DNA from 2 places in the Pseudarthrobacter sp. S9 genome. Region 1 is predicted to be linked to the other one. Evidence: predicted binding sites of a transcription regulator. Region 1 holds the regulator's gene; the other holds the start of a gene.
What was found. Region 1 encodes LexA, which represses DNA repair genes until DNA is damaged. Its sites were predicted from a motif close to TCGAACANNTGTTCGA; they were not measured.
Positions count from the first base shown of each region.

Region 1 (7,460 bases):
CGATCCGCCCGGGGCCAGCCGCGGCAGCCACAGGCGGAGCAGGGCATGAAGCTCGTCTTTGCCGATCCGGATGGGCGGGTTGGACCAGATGGTGTCGAAGCGCAGCTCCGGATCCACGGCCTCCGGCGTGCTGGCGGTCACGTTCTCCAGCCCCAGCAGCGCCGCGTTTTCGTTCGTCAGCGTGACGCACCGTTCATTGACATCCACCGCATAGACCTGTGAATGGGGTGCCCTGAGCGCCATCGTCAGCGCAATCGGGCCCCAACCGCAGCCGATATCGAGCAGGTTTCCCTGCGGCGCCGGCGCGGGCACATCGGCGAGCAGGACGGCCGTGCCTTTGTCGATCCCGTCCGGGCTGAAGATCCCCGAGGATGTCTGCAGCCGGCGGTTCTCACCGGCAAGCTCCACGGTCAGTGGCTTGCGGGTGAAGGGCCCGGCGGGCTGGGCGCTGAAATAGTGTGCAGACTCCATAATTGGCCAGATTAGTTGGCCGTCGGCCCCAATGGGAAACCGGCGGCAGCCGGGCGAATCCGGAGGAATCCGCCTTGGGGGATCTGCCGGCCGGGAGCAGGCTAACCATCTGATAGTCTTAAAACTATGTTCTTGAACTTCAAGTAGCCGGCACGGGTTGAATCCCGTTCCCGCAGCGACGCAGGTAGTTACCTTCCGCTCAGTGCGCCTCCAGAAGTGATTCTTCTCTCCCGCTGGCGCACGATCCACTTGGAGTGCAGCCGCATTCATTGGAACCGACATTGAATCCCGGCTCAGCGGACAGTGATTACCTCACGGCTTCTCCCACTACCAGGCGCATTTTCCCGCCTCATTCCTCCCTCAATCACCGCTCCGTTCCGGAGCCCACCCTGCCCCCGGCACGGCTGCCGCGGGCATTCCAGGAGGCCCGCATGACCCATAGTCGTCAGCCCAGCGCGAATACCGCACCACAGAGCAGCAATGGGCACTATTCTGAAACTGCCGAACCTTTAAAGGAGACCATGACCAGTCAGCCCAATACCGGACCCGATTCAGCAGGCCAGGACATGAGTCCTGAGGAAATCCAGGCTGTTATCGACCGGATCCTCTCCAAGGACACCCCAGCCCGGAACGCAGGCCAAAGTACCAGCTCTAGTGCCAGCGACGACGAGCCCAGGACGGTGCTCGGCAAGGCGCAGGCCATCTCCCGGCTGGATGAGGTTTACACCAACTACGACGGCGACCAGCAGGATCTCGAGGAACGGCACGCCCTGCGCCGCACCGCCGGACTGTCCACCGAACTCGAAGACGTCACCGAAGTCGAATACCGGCAGCTGCGCCTCGAACGCGTCGTCCTGGCCGGACTCTGGACCGAGGGCACCCTCGCCGACGCCGAGAACTCGCTTCGCGAACTCGCCGCCCTGGCCGAGACCGCCGGCTCGGAAGTCCTCGACGGACTCGTCCAGCGCCGGGCCAAGCCCGATCCCGGCACCTTCCTCGGTTCCGGCAAGGCACAGGAGCTCAAAGCCATCGTGATGTCCACCGGCGCCGACACCGTCGTCGTCGACGCCGAACTGGCACCGTCCCAGCGGCGCGGCCTGGAAGACATCGTCAAGGTCAAGGTCATCGACCGCACGGCCCTCATCCTGGACATCTTCGCCCAGCATGCCAAGAGCCGCGAGGGCAAGGCCCAGGTTGAGCTGGCCCAGCTCGAATACCTGCTCCCGCGCCTGCGCGGCTGGGGCGAGTCGATGTCCCGCCAGGCCGGTGGCCAGGTGGGCGGCGCCGGGGCCGGCATGGGTTCGCGCGGTCCCGGTGAAACCAAGATCGAACTGGACCGCCGACGGATCCGCACCCGGATGGCCAAGCTGCGGCGTGAGATCGCCGCCATGAAGCCGGCCCGGGAGACCAAACGCGCCAACCGCCGTCGCAATGAAGTGCCGTCGGTGGCGATCGCCGGGTACACCAACGCCGGCAAGTCCTCGCTGCTGAACCGGCTGACCGACGCCGGCGTTCTGGTCGAAAACGCCCTGTTCGCCACCCTGGACCCGACCGTCCGCAAGGCCGAGACCGCTGACGGGCTCGGGTACACCCTTGCCGACACCGTGGGTTTTGTCCGCTCGCTCCCCACCCAGCTCGTGGAAGCCTTCCGCTCCACCCTGGAAGAGGTGGCCGACGCGGACCTGATCCTGCACGTCGTGGATGTCTCGCATCCTGACCCGGAGGGCCAGATAGCCGCTGTCCGTGCGGTGTTCAGCGAAGTGGACGCGCGCAAGGTCCCGGAAATCATCGTCCTGAACAAGGCCGACGCCGCCGATCCCTTCGTGGTCGAACGGCTCAAGCAGCGCGAACCGCGTCACGTGGTGGTTTCGGCACGCACGGGCGAGGGCATTCCGGAACTGCTCAAGGCCATCAGCGAAGGCATCCCGCGGCCCAGCGTGAAGCTTGAACTGATGATCCCGTACAACCGCGGGGACCTGCTCAGCAAGCTCCACGAGACCGACGCCGAGATCCTCAGCCTCGACCACGAGGAAACCGGCACCCGTGCCGTGGTGAAGGTGCGCGAAGGCCTCGCCGCTGAACTGGATCCGTTCATCAGCAATGACTGAGGCTGCGGTGACGCCATCGGCGGTGACCGAGGCAGACATGACCGATCCGCCGGAAGAGGGCCCGCCGGAAAACGGCCCGGCCGGCGGGGAGTTCGTGATCGAACTGCTCGACCGTGCCGTGTCCGGCATGGGTGGGCAGAGTCGCAGTGGTCAGCACGAAATGGCCCGGCAGGTGGCGCGCGCGATTGACAGCGGCGACCACCTGCTGGTCCAGGCCGGCACCGGCACGGGCAAGTCCCTGGCGTACCTGATCCCGCTGATCGCCCACTCGCTTGTCAGCAACAAGCCCACCCTGGTCTCCACCGCCACCCTGGCCCTGCAGACCCAGATCGTGGGCCGGGACCTTCCCCGGCTGCTCAAGACCATCACCCCTGCCCTGGATCGGCCCGTCAAGGTGGCCCTCGTGAAGGGCCGCTCCAACTACGTCTGCCGCCACAAGCTTGAGGGCGGCTTCCCGTCCGAAGAGCCTTCCGAGGGTCAGCTCTTCTCCCTCGGCGAGGACACGAGCGTTCCGCACTTCGCGGCGGCCATGGGCGGCCCGTCGTCCCAGCTGGGCAAGGAAGTCGTCCGACTGCGCGAATGGGCGCAGGACACGGTAACGGGGGACCGCGACGAGCTCATGCCCGGCGTGACGGACCGGGCCTGGCGCCAGGTCTCGGTCACGTCCATGGAGTGCCTCGGCGCGCAGAAATGCCCCCTCGCGGCCGAATGCTTTAGTGAACTGGCCCGGCAGAACGCCGCCGACGCCGACGTCGTCGTCACCAACCACGCCATGCTGGCCGTCAGCGCGTTCGAAGGCCTCGCCGTGCTGCCCGAATACGACGTCGTCGTGGTGGATGAGGCACACGAGCTCCAGGACCGCGTCACGGGCGCCGTATCCGGCCAGCTCTCCGTGGCAATGGTGCATGTCGCAGCCTCCGGCGCCCGCAAGCACACCGGCATCACCGTGGACGCGCTCAACAACGCGGCGTCCAATCTGGAACTTGCCATTGCAGGCGTCCCCAGCGGGCTCATGCCCAACGGGCTCAACAGCGAACAGCTGGACTGCGTCGACCAGTTGCGCGATGCCTGCCGTGCGGCCCTCTCAGATTCCAAGGGCGACAGCGCCAACACGGCCGACGGCGGACGCCAGCTCGCGCGGTCGCGCCTGATGGTCATCCTGGAACTCTGCGAACGACTCCTGGCGGCCCGTGAAAACCGCGAAGTGGTGTGGTTCTCCCGCAACAGCACCTTCGACCCGCAGCAGGGCTACTCCCAGCCGGACGAGACGGCACCGGCACTGATCAACGTGGCGCCGCTCAGCGTGGCCGGGCGGCTTCGCGAGGGACTGTTCGCGGACCACACCGTCATCCTGACCTCTGCCACCCTGGCGATCGGCTCGGCCTTCGAACCGGCCGCCGGAGGCCTCGGCCTGGTCGGGCCCGGCGCCCCGAGCTGGACCGGTGTCGACGTCGGATCCCCCTTTGACTATCCCAAACAGGGCATCCTCTATGTCGCCCAGCACCTGCCCAAGCCCGGCCGGGGTACCTCGCCGGAAGCCCTCGATGAGCTCGAGAGGCTGATCCGCGCCTCCAATGGCGGGGCACTGTGCCTCTTCTCCTCCCGGCGCGCCGCAGAGGACGCCGCCGAAGCGATGCGGCCGCGGCTGGACCTGAGCATCCTGTGCCAGGGTGATTCCACCATGACGGCGCTTGTGCGGCAGTTTGCCGATGAGCCCGATACCTGCCTGTTCGGCACCATGTCCCTCTGGCAGGGCGTCGACGTCCCCGGGGGCTCCTGCCGGCTCGTCGTCATCGACAGGATTCCCTTCCCCCGCCCGGACGATCCGCTGATGACGGCCCGTTCACGGGCCGTGGCCCAGGCCGGCGGCAACGGCTTCATGTCAGTGTCTGCGACCCACGCCGCTGTCCGGCTGGCCCAGGGCGCAGGGCGTCTGATCCGCACGACCACCGACAAGGGCGTGGTGGCGGTGCTGGATTCGCGGCTGTCCACGGAACGCTACGGAGGCTTCCTCCGCGCCGCGCTGCCGCCGTTCTGGCCGACCACCGATCGGGCGATCGCCCTCGCGGCGCTGGAGCGACTCGCCGGCGAGTCGGCTAAGGGTTAAAGGGAGCGCAGGACCGAGACGACCTTGCCCATGATGACGGCGTGGTCGCCGAGGATGGGCTCGTACTGGGTGTTCTGCGGCAGCAGCCAGGTGTGGCCGTCCCGCTGCCGGAATGTCTTCACCGTGGCTTCGTCGTCCAGCAGCGCGGCAACAATCTCCCCGTTGACGGCGTCACTTTGCCGGCGGACCACCACCCAGTCGCCGTCGCAGATCGCGGCGTCGATCATCGAATCGCCGGCCACCTTCAGCATGAAGAGTTCGCCGTGGCCCACCAGCTGGCGCGGCAGCGGCATGACATCCTCCACCACCTGGTCGGCCAGGATGGGCCCGCCGGCGGCGATGCGTCCGACGAACGGAACCATCGCGGTGTCCATGGCGCTGGCGAGCTCCGAGACGGACAGCCCGCCGACAGCCCGCAGGCCGCTGGATTTCTCCACGCCGGAAATCATGGTGGCCCCCTCATCCAGGGTCAGCGGCATGAGCACTTCCATGGCACGCGGACGCTTGGGATCGCGCCGGAGGTAGCCGAGCTTCTCGAGCTGCGAGAGCTGGTGGGTGACGCTGGAGAGGCTGGCGAGTCCAACGGTGTCGCCGATCTCGCGCATGGACGGCGGGTAGCCGTTGTCAGTCACGGACCGCTGGATGGTTTCCAGGATCTTCTTCTGCCGGACGGTGAGGCTCTTGGGGGCCCGGGCTGTCTGCGGGCTCCGCGAGGCGGCCCTGCCGCCGGTGGCTTGTGCTGCCATGTTCGCCAACGCCTTTCCGTTCCGCCCGGCCGCCGTGGTTGCTGTTGCCGGGAACTTCCGGCCTGAAATGTCAGACCCTGCTGATCAACTACTACTGACGAAGTGCAGAAGTGGTTGTTCCGTGACTCAAACGTAGGCCAGCCGCACAACTTTTTCAAACATTTGTTCTAGCGAGTCTCGACAACGTTCGTCACTAAGTGCTAAAACAGAACAAGCAAAGTTCGAATATGTGTTCTAGTCGAGTTTTTTCGATCGGGGCACTAGTTTCGGTTCTATGTTCGAAGGTTCGGTCGGTTGGCGGCAGGCACGTGGAGTACGCCGGGCGGCACATCATGGTCCAGGAGGGCTCAGTTCATGTCAGCATCAAGCGCGTTTCACGACACTTTCGGCTACCACGGTTCTTCCAATGGCAGTTCTTCCGACGGCAGGGCCGCGGCTGCATCGTCGCGTGCCAAGCAGGCGCCGCTCCGGCTCACCCGGCGCGGCAGGTTCGTTTTCTTCGGGATTCCGCTGATCCTGCTGGCGGCGCTCATCCTCTCGTTCAGCGGTTTCCTCAATGCCCCCGCCAAGGCAGCGGAGTCCGCCTCCGAGCTCTCGCCGACCCCCACCGTGTCCGTGACCGTGCAGTCCGGGGAGTCCCTGTGGGCCATTGCCGGGGACGTGGCACCGGAGCGCGATCCCCGGGACGTCGTCGCCGACATCGTCCAGCTGAACAACCTGGATGCCGCGCGCGTCATGCCGGGCCAGCAGCTCTTCGTCCCGTCCAAGTAGATTCGATGTTCCGTGCGGGAAGCGGCACGCCGCGGCCTGCCACCACGGGCCCGAGGCGTCACAGTTTCAGGGCCTGCAGCCCTCTCACTTAAACTGTTGAAGTGACTGACCAGTTAGAGCGCCTCAACCGACTGCCCCTCCGGACCAATCTGCGCGGCCTGCGCCCGTATGGGGCGCCCCAACTGGACGTCCCCATCCTGCTGAACGTCAACGAGAACACCCATGGTGTCCCGGCCGACGTCCGGGCAGCCATCTCCGAAGCAGTCACGGCCGCGGCCGCCGGACTGAACCGGTATCCGGACCGCGAGTTCACGGAACTGCGGGAAGCGCTGGCCGAGTACCTCGGCCACGGACTGGGTCCAGATAACATCTGGGCTGCCAATGGCTCCAACGAGGTGCTCCAGCAGATCCTCCAGGCCTTCGGCGGTCCGGGCCGCACGGCTCTGGGGTTCCCTCCCACGTATTCGATGTACCCGCTGCTGGCTGCCGGTACGGTTACGGAGTACATCGTCGGGGTGCGCACGGAGGACTACGGGCTCAGCGCGGAATCGGCGGCACGCCAGGTCTGCGTACTGCAGCCCAACATCGTCTTCCTGTGCTCCCCGAACAACCCCACCGGCACCGGCCTGGGGCTCGAAGTCGTGGAGGCCGTCTACGCGGCCGGCGAAGCCAGCCAGACCATCGTGATCGTCGACGAGGCCTACCACGAGTTCGCCCACGACGGCACGCCCAGCGCGCTCACACTGCTGCCAGGCCGGGAGCGGCTCATCGTCTCGCGCACCATGAGCAAGGCGTTCGCCCTCGCCGGCGCGCGGCTGGGATACATGGCCGCTGCGCCGGAGGTCACCGACGCCCTGCGCCTGGTCCGCCTCCCGTACCACCTCTCAGCCATCACCCAGGCAACAGCCCTGGCCGCCCTGCACCACCGGGAGGCGCTCATGGCCGACGTCGAGGACATCAAGCGCCAGCGGGACCGGATCGTTTCCGAACTGCAGCGGATGGGCCTCAATCCGGCCGCCTCGGATTCGAACTATGTCTTCTTCGGCGGCCTCGAGAACCCGCACCGGGTGTGGCAGGATCTGCTGGACGCCGGAGTGCTCATCCGCGACGTCGGCATTCCGGGCCACCTGCGGGTCACGGCCGGCACTGAGACGGAAACCACAGCCTTCCTCGAGGCCCTCGAACGCATCCTGACCAGCCACGCCACGCTGCAGGCCTAGACTTAAGGCGGAGCCAGAGCGCCCCGCCAGACTGCCC
Region 1 is NZ_CP189576.1:502,667-510,126, reverse strand. Features, by position in the region: gene ACQCSY_RS02395 (class I SAM-dependent methyltransferase) at 1-471, opposite strand, end outside; gene hflX (GTPase HflX) at 993-2,579, shown strand; gene ACQCSY_RS02385 (ATP-dependent DNA helicase) at 2,617-4,686, shown strand; gene lexA (transcriptional repressor LexA) at 4,683-5,432, opposite strand; gene ACQCSY_RS02375 (LysM peptidoglycan-binding domain-containing protein) at 5,787-6,203, shown strand; gene ACQCSY_RS02370 (histidinol-phosphate transaminase) at 6,305-7,423, shown strand.

Region 2 (7,460 bases), 720 kb from region 1:
GGCAACTTCAACTCGCCGTCCCACACACTGATGCGCGGGCTCGCCGAGTCCGAGGCCTGGGCCGGCCGGCTCGCCGGCGTGCTGCGCCACGACGACGTCGTAGGGGCGGCCGCCGAGTACCTCGACATCATGCTCGACGCCGGTTGCGACGCCGACGCCTGGGAGACCACCTACATGCAGCTCCTGCCTGGCGCGCACCCGGTGCTGGAGTGGGTCCGGGGCACGGGGCTCCGGCCCGTGCTCGCCGCCCTCCCGGCCGGGGAAGCCCGCGAGTTCGAGGACGAGTATTCGGCGCGGCTGGACGAGGCGTATCCGGCGGGCGCGCACGGGACGGTTTTCCCCTTCCGGCGCACCTTTGCGGTGGCCCGAAAACGCCACTGAGCGACGTGCCGACGGTATGACACGGAGGGTTGTGTGATGGGGCTTACAATGACGAGACGGCCTGGGGGTGGACGTCATGCTCATTCCCTGTCCGAGCGCTGAGCTAGCGATGGAGGTTCGGTGCTAATTGGCCTGATCGCGCGGCTGTTGTCCGCCCATAAGCTGACAGTGGTTGCCATCGTCCTCCTGCAGCTCGTGCAGACCACCGCGAACCTGCTCCTGCCCACCCTGAACGCTGCGATCATCGATGACGGCATCGTCCTCGGCAACACCGGGGAGATCCTCCGCCTCGGTGCCTGGATGGCCGGGATCGCGGCCGTGCAGGTCGTGGCCGCCATCGCGGCCGGTTACCTGGGCGCCGTCGTGGCCATGGACCTCGGACGGCAGCTGCGCGAGGAGCTGTTCGCCAAGGTGCAGTCACTGTCCTCGCAGGAGGTAGGGGTCTTCGGCGCCCCCAGCCTCGTCACCCGGGCCACCAACGACGTCGCCCAGATCCAGAACCTCGCCGTGCTTGTCTTCACCATGCTGGTCGCGGCCCCCGCCATCTTCCTTGGCGGCATCGCCCTGGCCATGCACCAGGACATCGCGCTGTCCGGCATCGTCGTGGCGGTGGTCCCGGTGCTGGCCGTTATCATGGCGCTGATCGTGCGCCGCCTGATTCCCCTCTACCGGGAGGGCCAGGGGCTCATCGACCGGATCAGCCGCGTGCTGCGGGAGCAGATCATCGGCGCCAACGTCATCCGCGGCTTCGTCCGGCAGGGCCACGAAGCCCGCCGTTTCGACCGGGTCAACAAGGACCTGACCCGGAACAGCCTCCAGTCCGCACTGCTGGTCGCCGGGATGTTGCCGATGATCATGCTGGTGGTCAATCTGTCCTCCGTCGGCGTGGTGTGGTTCGGCGGGCACCGGATCGAGGCCGGTGAGATGCGGCTGGGGGCGCTCACAGCCTTCATCGCCTACATCCTCCAGATCCTGATTGCCATCATGATGGCCATGTACGTGTTCATGACCGCCCCGCGGGCAGCCGCGTGCGCGGAACGGATCCAGGAGGTGCTGGACACGGTTCCGGCGATCGCGGACCCGATCATCACGCACGTGATCATCACAGACCCGCCGGCGGCGGCAGGGACAGCCACTTCCGGCACCGCCCCTTCCGGCACCGCCCCTTCCGGGAACACCGTGGAGTTCCGCGGTGTTTCCTTCGCCTATCCCGGCGCCGAAGCGCCCGTGCTGGACGGCGTCACTTTTACAACGGTCCCCGGGAACACGACGGCGATAATCGGGGCCACCGGCAGCGGCAAGACGACCCTGCTGAACCTGCTGCCCCGTTTCCTTGACGCCACCGGCGGAGAGGTCAGCATCGGCGGCCGCAACGTGCGCGCCCTGCCGCTCGACGTTGTCCGCGGCCTGATCGCCCTGGTGCCGCAACAGTCTTACCTGTTCTCCGGGACGCTCGCGGAGAACCTGCGGTTCGGTTCGCCCGCGGCCACGGATGGGGAACTCTGGCAGGTGCTCCGGACTGCCCAGGCCGAGGACTTCGTCCGTGCGCTGCCGCACGGGCTGCAGTCGCCGGTCAGCCAGGGTGGCACCAATTTCTCCGGCGGCGAGCGTCAGCGGCTGTGCATCGCCCGCGCCCTGCTCAGGGCCGCCCCGGTCTATTTGTTCGACGACAGTTTCTCGGCGCTGGACTACGGCACGGATTTCAGGCTGCGTGCGGCGATTGAACCCCTGCTGAGGTCGGCCACCGTGCTGATCGTGGCCGAGCGGGTGGCAACTATCGTGGACGCAGGCCTGATCCTGGTGCTGGAAAACGGCCGCCTCATCGCGCAGGGCACGCACAAGGAACTCATGGATTCCTCGCCGAGCTACCAGGAGATTGCCGCCTCCCAGCTCGTGCTGGAGGAGACCCCATGAGCCGGGATCCGGCCCACAAAGCCCCGTCTGGGGCGGGAACGGGTCCCCGGGACGGCGGCGGCTCCCGGTGGCGGTCCTCGGTACGGCTGCTTGGCATGCTGCGGCCCTCGAAGTGGCGGATGGCCGGCGTCATCGCAGCCACCTGCGCCTTTGTGAGTCTCAACGTGGCGGCGCCCAAAGTCCTCGGCGACGCGACCGACGTCGTTGTTGACGGTGTACTGCGGGGTTCCTTCGACGAGCCGAAGCTTGCGTCGCTGCTGCTGGCGGTGTCAGTCATGTACCTCGGGGCCTCGCTCTTCAGCTGGATCCAGGGTGCCCTGACCGCCACGGCCGTGCAGCGCGTCGGGTACGGGCTCCGCGCCGCCGTCGAGGAGAAACTGCACGTGCTGCCGTCCAGCCACTTCGATGAACAGCACCGTGGCGAGGTCCTCAGCAGGGCCACCAACGACGTCGACAACATCTCCCAGGCCCTCAATCAGCTGCTCAACCAGCTGATCATGTCCGTCCTGATGCTCTCCGGGGCGCTGGTCATGATGCTGTGGCTCTCACCGATCCTGGCGCTGATCGCCCTGGTGTCCGTGCCCTTATCTACACTGATCACCGTGCTCGTGGCCAGGAAATCCCAGAGCCATTTCACGGCGCAGTGGAACAGCACGGGGGAGCTTCACTCCCAACTGGAGGAATTCTTCACCGGGCATGAGGTGATTAAGGCCTTCGGCCGGCAGGAGGCCTCGGCAGCCGGCTTCAAGGACAGCAATGACAGGCTCACCCGCTCGAGCGCGCGCGCCCAGTATTTGTCCGGCGTCGTGCAGCCGCTGATGGTCTGCGTCTCCAACCTGAATTACATCGCTGTCGCGGTGGTGGGAGCGCTCCAGGTCACTGCGGGCGCGATGACCATCGGCGGCATCCAGGCCTTCATCCAATTCAGCCGGCTGTTCAGCCAGCCGATGGGCCAGATCGGCGGCATGCTGACGCTCATGCAGTCCTGCCTGGCCTCCGCGGAGCGGGTCTTCTCGCTCCTGGACGCCCCGGAGATCCCGCCGGAGACTTCCGCCGCCGCCCGGATGCCGGCCCGCTTTCCGGCCCGTGTGCGGTCCCGCATCCCGGCCCGCGTGCCGGCCCGAGTGCGGTCAGGGGAGGAGCCGGGAGTGGAGGGCCGCGTCGCCTTCGAACACGTCACCTTCAGCTACAGCCCCGCTACCCGTGCGGTCCAGGATCTCTCCTTCGCCGTCGAGCCGGGTCAGACGGTCGCCATCGTCGGGCACACGGGCGCAGGCAAGACCACTGTCGTGAACCTGCTCATGCGGTTCTACGAACTGGACTCCGGGCGGATCACGGTCGACGGCGCCGACATCGCCGACATGCCGCGGGACGAACTGCGGGCCGTCTTCGGCAGCGTGCTGCAGGACGCCTGGCTGTTCACCGGCAGCATCAGGGAAAACATCGAGTACGGCAGGCCCGGCGCCACCGACGCAGAGATCGTCGCCGCGGCCCGGGCCAGCCATGTGGACCAGTTCGTCAGGTCGCTTCCGGCGGGCTACGCCACGATGCTCGGCAACGACGGCGACTCCCTCAGCCGGGGGCAGCGCCAGCTCATCTCGATCGCGCGGGCACAGCTCGCCGGGCGCAGCATCCTGGTGCTCGACGAGGCCACGAGTTCCGTGGACAGCCGCACCGAGGTGCAGATCCGGCAGGCGATGAAACAGTTGCGGCAGGGTCATACGAGCTTCGTCATCGCCCACCGTTTGTCCACAGTCCGGGACGCTGATCTAATTCTCGTCATGGACCACGGACGGATCGTTGAACACGGTACCCATCAGCAGCTGATGGCCAGGAGCGGGCTGTATACCAGCTTGTACGAGGCGCAGTTCGCCGGCCGCGGAAAGCTGCAAGGCGTGCCGGAGCCGGAACAGTGAGCCCCGCCGAGACCGCGGCAGGACGCTTCCCCGGCGCCTGGCGGACCAACCCCGCGAGCTCCGTGCCGCTGTTCGAGCAGCTCCGCCTCTACATCATTGAACGCGCCGACAACGGGACGCTGGCGCCCGGCACCAGGCTGCCGCCCGTCCGCAGCCTTGCAGGGGAACTGGGCGTGGCACCCCACACGGTGGCGCGCGCCTACAAGGAACTCGAGGCCGCCGGCGTCGTGGTGACGCGGGGGCGCAACGGGACGGTCGTCTGCGCCCGGGACGCCGCCTGGAGCTCGCTGTCCGCCGCTGCCGCGGAGTTCGCCGCGGCGGCCAAGGCCCAGGGCGCGAGTTTCGCCGAGGCCGTGCAGTTGCTCGCCGCCGCCTATGACCGTGAATAGCACGCCCCCTCCCCCGGGAGGCCGCACAGTGACTGCACAGAGACTGCGGCGGGAATAGTTATTCGAAGAAGTTTTCGATTAGCATTAGTTCCGTGCCTAAAGCTGTAGCTGAAGATCCCGCCGTTGAAGTCCAGTCCGCCGCCGTACCGTTGAACCCTTCCGAACCGGACCCGGACCAGCCGCGCCCCCGGCTGAAGCGCCCCGACCTGACGCGCCTCGTCGTCAAGGGTGCGCGCGAGCACAACCTGCGCAACGTGGACTTGGACCTGCCCCGCGACGCGATGATCGTCTTCACCGGGCTCTCCGGGTCCGGGAAGTCCTCCCTCGCCTTCGACACCATCTTCGCGGAAGGCCAGCGCCGCTACGTTGAGTCCCTGTCCGCCTACGCGCGGCAGTTCCTGGGGCAGGTGGACAAGCCCGACGTCGACTTCATCGAGGGCCTCTCACCCGCGGTGTCCATCGACCAGAAGTCCACGAGCAAGAACCCCCGCTCCACGGTGGGCACCATCACCGAGATCTACGACTACATGCGCCTGCTCTGGGCCCGCGTGGGCCGTCCGCACTGTCCCATCTGCGGGGAACCGGTGGCGAAGCAGACCCCCCAGCAGATCGTGGACCAGCTGCTGGAGCTGCCGACCGGCACCCGGTTCCAGGTGCTGGCCCCCGTCGTCCGGGGCCGCAAGGGCGAATTCGTTGACCTGTTCAAGGAACTGACGGCCAAGGGGTACTCGCGGGCGCGGGTGGACGGCGAGCTGGTCCAGCTCAGCGATCCGCCCAAGCTGGGCAAGCAGTTCAAGCACGCCATCGAAGTGGTGGTGGACCGCCTCGTGGCCAAGGAGGGCATCAGCCAGCGCCTCACCGACTCCGTTGAAACCGCACTGGGACTGGCCGAGGGCCGTGTGCTGGCCGAATTCGTCGATCTCGAGGCCGATGATCCGGAGCGGATCAGGGCGTTCTCCGAGCACCTCGCCTGCCCCAACGAGCACCCCCTCGCCATCGACGAGATCGAGCCGCGCTCCTTCTCCTTCAACAACCCCTTCGGCGCCTGCACCGCGTGCAGCGGCATCGGCACGAAGCTCGAGGTCGACGAGGAACTGATCATCCCGAACCCGGAGCTGTCCCTCGGGGAAGGGGCCATCGGACCCTGGTCCCTGGGGACAGCGACGACGGAGTACTGGAACCGGCTGCTGGGCGGTTTGGCCAAGGAGCTCGGCTTCTCCATGACGACCTCCTGGCAGAAGCTCTCCGCCGACATCCGGCAGACGGTCCTGCACGGCAAGGACCACAAGATCGTGGTGCAGTACCGCAACCGTTTCGGCCGGGAGCGCAAGTACAGCACCGGCTTCGAGGGCGTCGTCCAGTACGTCCACCGCAAACACAGCGAAACCGATTCGGACATCGCCAGGGTCCGCTACGAGGAATACATGCGGCAGATCCCGTGCCCGGCATGCAACGGCGCCCGCCTGAATCCGGCGTCGCTCTCGGTGCTGATCAACGGCAAGTCCATCGCCGAGGTCGCCGCCCTGCCCATGCGTGAATGCTCGCACTTCCTCAACAACCTCGTCCTCACCGGCCGTGAGGCCCAGATCGCCCATCAGGTCCTGAAGGAAATCCAGGCCCGCCTGACCTTCCTCCTCGACGTCGGCCTTGAGTACCTGAACCTGGAACGGCCCTCCGGCACCCTGTCCGGCGGCGAAGCCCAGCGCATCCGGCTCGCCACCCAGATCGGTTCCGGCCTCGTGGGCGTGCTCTACGTCCTCGATGAGCCGTCCATCGGCCTGCACCAGCGGGACAACCGCCGGCTGATCGAGACGCTCACCCGGCTGCGCGACCTCGGGAACACCCTGATCGTTGTGGAGCATGACGAGGACACCATCCAGGAAGCCGACTGGGTGGTGGACATCGGGCCGGGCGCCGGCGAGCACGGCGGCATGGTGGTGCACTCCGGTTCCTATCAGGACCTGCTGGAAAACACCGCGTCCCTGACCGGCGACTACCTCTCCGGCCGCAAGAAGATCGAAATCCCGAAAAAACGGCGCAAGTACGACAAAAAGCGTGAGCTGAAGGTTGTCGGCGCGAAGGAGAACAACCTCCTCAACGTGGACGCCACCTTCCCGCTGGGCCTCTTCACGGCCGTCACCGGCGTCAGCGGCTCCGGCAAATCGACCCTGGTCAACGAGATCCTCTACAAGGTGCTGGCCAACAAGCTGAACGGCGCGAAGCAGGTGGCCGGGCGGCACAAATCCATCCAGGGCCTCGAGCACCTCGACAAGGTCGTCCACGTCGACCAGAGCCCCATCGGCCGCACCCCGCGCTCGAACCCGGCCACGTACACGGGCGTCTTCGACAACATCCGGAAGCTCTTCGCCGAAACCACCGAGGCAAAGGTCCGGGGCTACCAGCCGGGCCGGTTCTCCTTCAACGTCAAGGGCGGCCGCTGCGAGGCGTGCTCCGGTGACGGCACGCTGAAGATCGAAATGAACTTCCTGCCGGACGTCTACGTGCCGTGCGAAGTGTGCCACGGGGCCCGGTACAACCGGGAAACACTCGAGGTCCACTACAAGGGCAAGACGATCGCGGATGTCCTGAACATGCCGATCGAGGAAGGCGCGGAGTTCTTCGCGGCCTTCTCGCCGATCGCGCGGCACCTCAATACGCTCGTCGACGTCGGGCTCGGCTACGTCCGGCTGGGCCAGCCCGCCACGACGCTGTCCGGCGGCGAGGCCCAGCGCGTGAAGCTGGCGGCGGAGCTCCAGAAACGCTCGAACGGCCGCAGCGTCTACGTCCTGGACGAGCCCACCACGGGCCTGCACTTCGAGGACATCCGGAAGCTGTTGATGGTGCTCCAGGGCCTCGTGGA
Region 2 is NZ_CP189576.1:4,356,148-4,363,607, reverse strand. Features, by position in the region: gene ACQCSY_RS21020 (trans-aconitate 2-methyltransferase) at 1-381, shown strand, start outside; gene ACQCSY_RS21015 (ABC transporter ATP-binding protein) at 502-2,295, shown strand; gene ACQCSY_RS21010 (ABC transporter ATP-binding protein) at 2,292-4,211, shown strand; gene ACQCSY_RS21005 (GntR family transcriptional regulator) at 4,208-4,600, shown strand; gene uvrA (excinuclease ABC subunit UvrA) at 4,750-7,460, shown strand, end outside.
Region 2: a site for LexA is predicted at 4,663-4,678, ahead of uvrA (excinuclease ABC subunit UvrA). Genes of this name have one in related genera too.